2 regions of the Vibrio sp. E150_018 genome follow, and region 2 is predicted to be linked to the other one. Evidence: riboswitches for the same ligand, from Rfam matches in the RefSeq annotation. Region 2 holds a riboswitch; the other holds the start of a gene.

Region 1 (2,412 bases), on a different contig from region 2:
TCTCCGCGTTTATCTCGTGGCTTGCCTGAGAAAGAAGACAGCTTAGAAGAAGCATACTGGGAAAGATAAGTTTATTTAATTCAATAATTTTACCCGCTATGAAAAGGGTGGGTAAAATGAATTGATGAGTTTAATTATTCTTAATCATTGAATCTAAAATCTACAGTAACTTATTGTTAGGAATAAAAAAGGGAGCTAAATACTCCCTTTTTTATTAATAATCAAATAAGAGTTTTGTTATTATTTGATTAGGAAATCATCAATCGATTTACCTGCATCAAGAGCTTCTTGAATTGCAGAAGGCGTACGGCCTTGACCAGTCCAAGTCTTACGCTCACCATTTAAAGTATATTCATATTTTGCAGGGCGAGGTTGACGTTTCTTACGAGCTTTAGATTTTGATTCACCACCGCTCATTGCTGAGATAAGGTCTTCTAAATCAATTCCGTCTTTAGCGATCATTTTAGCGTATTCTGCTAATTTAGCTTCGCGCTCTGCTTGTTCCGCTAATTCTTTTTCTTCTGCTTCTTTTCTTTCTGCTACAACAGTAGTTAGTTTTTCTAGTAACTCTTCTACTTCCGCTAGGGTAAATTCGTCACGAGTAAAAGCGCGAAGACTACGAATATTTAGTAGTGCTGATTTTTTGATTTCTGACATATGTGGATCCTATACAGTAGAATTGTTGAATTAAGTTTTATCTAAAATAAATATCTTTATTAGATAAAGTTAAACTGATTTTATATAGCTTGTCTTTTTTAGTCAAAAAATATATTTGCTTAAATAGAGAAATTTGAAATTTATTTAATAATTTATACTGTTACAAATAGTGCTGTTATTTTAGATATGGATTCAAATTAACTATATTTAGCTTTATAATTAAGTTGTTAGTTGTTAGTTGTTAGTTGTTAGTTGTTAGTTGTTAGTTGTTAGTGGCGAAATGGAAATGTTAGACTTTTGTCTTGCCATTTGATTTTCGATCATTACAATGAGCCAAATCTTGCTAGAACCCTTTTAAAATGTCCTGAAAAACGGCTGTTTGTAAGGAGATTGTTTTAGTTTGATGTAGAGGCGCAATATTTATTAGTAATACGTTTTAGGGTGATGCCTTTGAGAGCGTACGAAAGGAAATGTTGCCGAAGTAAGAGCTAATCAGTGCGTTTTGATTAGTTAGGCGTATCAGAGCCACTTGCTGGGGTTGCATTTAATAGATGCAGCACTGCCATAGTTTGCAGAGTGCTAGCCTTAAAGGTTACATACTGTATTTTTTTACTATGGAGCGCTACTGTAGACATATGAAAGTGATTTGGCTTTCAACGTTTATCAACAAGCTAATTTATTGTTTTATGATTATACTCTTCAACAATATCCCTTCTGCAGTAGATCTCTAACCAATTTTGGTTTTTTTTGATCATGAACTTAATCGATTTTACTTCTTCCTCGGCATCGCTGTTGCCTCCAGCAATTGCTTTGACGATGGCCATTTTGACACGACGTGTTCTTTTATCACTTGGTTTTGGTATTTTACTGGGTGGTTTTTTGCTGGCTGATTTTTCATTATCAGGTGCATTAAGCTATACCAGTTCTACTGTATTGGGTGTGTTTGTTAGTGATGGCGGATTGAATTGGGATAGTCTTTTTATCCTACTTTTTCTTGTTCTTCTTGGCATGATGACTGCTTTATTAACGCTATCTGGTGGTACTTATGCTTTTGCTGAGTGGGCTCAAAAGCGCATTAAAAGCAAAAGAGGAACACAATTTCTTGCGGCTTGGTTAGGGGTATTTATCTTTATTGATGATTACTTTAATAGTTTAGCAGTAGGTGCAATTTCTCGTCCTGTGACCGATCGCTTTCAAGTTTCTCGCTCCAAGTTGGCTTATATTTTGGATTCTACTGCTGCACCTATGTGTGTCCTTATGCCTGCTTCTAGCTGGGGGGCTTATATCATGACAGTAGTAAGTGGAATTTTAATTTCACATGGTATTACTGAATATTCTGCTCTAGGAGCATATATGCGTTTAGTACCGATGAACTATTACGCGATTTTTGCTTTATTAATGGTATTTTCTATGATCTGGTTTGATCTTAATGTTGGTCTTATGCGTAAGCATGAGATTGCTGCGGGTCAAGGTAAAACTGATGATCGTGATGAGAATGCACCAGATTTAACAGAAGAATCTGAAATTAAAGAAAGTAAAGAGGGAACAGTTTCTAACCTGATTCTGCCTATTGTTGCTTTAATTATCGCCACTGTATATTTCATGATTAGTTCAGGCGCAGATGCACTAAGTGTTAATGGCCAAGCATTTAACTTATTAAAAGCGTTTGAAAATACCAATGTTGGTCAATCTTTATTCTATGGTGCGTTAGTTGGTTTGATTTGTGCTGTAGGTGCAGTATTCAAGCAAAAAATG
Region 2 (2,412 bases):
TACGTTCGCCAAACACACCATTACGGCAAATAATCACTTTATCACCGGGCTCAATCAGGTTAACAAAGCAGGCTTCCATACCAGCACTGCCGGGTGCTGAAACCGGAATAGTAAAATCATTTTCGGTTTGGAAAGCATATTTCAGAAGCGTTTTCACTTCATCCATCATACCGATAAACAGTGGATCTAAGTGACCGACCGTTGGGCGACTTAAAGCTTGTAGAACATCCGATGAAATATCAGAAGGCCCTGGGCCCATTAAAATGCGACGAGGTGGAAAAAAGTGCTGAATTGTCATAATAATCCTTAATGGTGTATTCCATATTTATCATTCGCTCAATGACGACTTTAACCTGGCTTTTGGGAAACCTCGTAAATAAACATCAGCGAAATTTGTGTGCTGTATATACCTAAAGTAATTGGAGTTGCAGTGAGGCGACAAGTGAATGAACGCCGTCAACAAAGCTGAAGCTTCAAGTACGCAAGGTATAATATAAAATTACCACGCTCTGAGAGCCACCTCATCGCGAAGCCATAAAGCTGTGAGCTTGCTCAATTAATTGTGTACATTATTGAATTTTATTGTCGACAAATAAAGTTGAAAAAATGTTATCAAATACTTATCTATTATTGACTTTTTTGGTGCAACAACGTTCAATGGAGACTCTTTCTGCCATGGGATAATGGTTGAAAAGGAAGAGGAGCGTAACCCAGGCAGATGACTAGTGGATCCCGAGATCCCAAACTTGTCATTCAGGGGGAGTTACGCCGAGATGGGTAAATGCTCGGAAATTTATCGCATCGGTTGTTCAGGTTGAATCCTGGCAACTGTCACTGAGTACCTCACTTAGTGAAGAGCTTCTAAGATTTACATGGTCACGATTCAAGGGCCTGTTGATCTTTGGTGATTAAATTTTGTTCGATATAAAAGCATTTTAGGCAAGGCAAGCCGATTGAAGCCTAGTATTCTAAGTAAATGAGGCTTAACGAAGTATAAAACGCTTTTAGCCGAACCCGTTGGGCAGCGTTTGTTGGTCATTGCTACTGTCTTATCGGCTTCTCGTGTAGGCTAGCTACACCACGAAGCCTCTGCCTTGTAGAAAAACCCAACAATTCGCTGCAAAAATCATCACCAAAGTTCAACAGGCCCTAGTAATTCACTTCTATGTATTTCCCCCGCTCTAAGAAATCTCTCTTCAACATTGGACGTTTGCTTATTGATATCAATAAGCTTTATTTGAGAATTATGGGAGACAATGCCGTGAGCGCATTTAACGTAGCAAAGTTTGGTGGCACCAGTGTGGCGAATTTCGAAGCCATGAGTCGCTGTGCCGCAATTATTGAAGAAAACCCGTCAACTAAATTGGTTGTTAGTAGTGCCTGTTCTGGCGTGACTAACTTATTGGTTGAGTTAGCGCTTGGGATACAAAACTCGGATGATCGCCTTGCGACTTTAGAAAAAATTCGTGCGATTCATTACAGCATTATCGAGCAATTTTCCGATCAAGAAAAAACGCGACATGCGGTTGATACAATTTTAACTACTCTTTCTAGCATGGCTGAAGCAGCTTCATTTCAATCGAGCGATAAACTCACCGATCATATCGTTGCCTGTGGCGAGTTAATGTCGACCCACATTTTAACTCAGCTTATGGTTGAGCGCGGCATCAACGCGGTACGATTTGATATTCGAGACGTATTACGTACCAATTCTGATCATGGAAAAGCTGAACCAATTGTTGCCGATATTTCTACTCTGGCACAACAAAAGCTTAGCCCACTTTGCCAGCAACATGTCGTGATCACCCAAGGTTTTATTGGTAGTGATGCCGATGGCAATACCACAACGCTTGGTCGTGGTGGTAGTGATTACAGCGCAGCATTAATTGCCGAGGCAGTTAAAGCCTCTGGTTTAGAGATTTGGACGGATGTTCCGGGAATCTACACTACCGATCCTCGTATTGCTCCGAAAGCCACTCCGATTCCTGAAATTAGCTTTAGTGAAGCCTCTGAAATGGCCAACTACGGTGCGAAAATCTTACATCCTTCGACTTTACTTCCTGCGCTTCGCCACCAGATCCCTGTATTCGTAGGTTCTTCTCGCGAGCCAGAAAAAGGGGGGACTTGGATCCGAAAACAAGTAGAAAGCGCGCCACTATTCCGAGCATTAGCGTTACGTAATAACCAAACTATGGTGACATTACGTAGTCCAGACATGTTCCAAACTTACGGTTTCTTGGCTCAAGTATTTAATATCTTAGCGAAATATCAGATCTCAGTAGACTTGATCACAACGTCAGAAGTCAGTGTGTCATTAACTCTAGATCAAACCAATACATCCGGCCAAGCTCCAGAACTACCAGCAGAGGTTCGCACAGAACTAGAACAACTCTGCCTAGTTGAAGTGGAATA

What was found. Region 2 has a riboswitch for lysine ahead of lysC (lysine-sensitive aspartokinase 3). Riboswitches for the same ligand answer to the same signal wherever they lie in the genome.
Region 1: another riboswitch for lysine. It lies ahead of ACE3G9_RS10445 (Na+/H+ antiporter NhaC family protein); the one in region 2 lies ahead of lysC (lysine-sensitive aspartokinase 3).

What each region holds. Positions count from the first base shown of each region.
Region 1 covers NZ_JBHGNY010000009.1:66,662-69,073, reverse strand. The annotation lists gene ACE3G9_RS10455 (inosine/guanosine kinase) at 1-69, shown strand, start outside; gene ACE3G9_RS10450 (H-NS family histone-like protein) at 241-657, opposite strand; lysine riboswitch at 1,056-1,290, shown strand; gene ACE3G9_RS10445 (Na+/H+ antiporter NhaC family protein) at 1,411-2,412, shown strand, end outside.
Region 2 covers NZ_JBHGNY010000002.1:152,643-155,054, reverse strand. The annotation lists gene ACE3G9_RS03355 (pyridoxal-phosphate-dependent aminotransferase family protein) at 1-298, opposite strand, end outside; lysine riboswitch at 689-869, shown strand; gene lysC (lysine-sensitive aspartokinase 3) at 1,262-2,412, shown strand, end outside.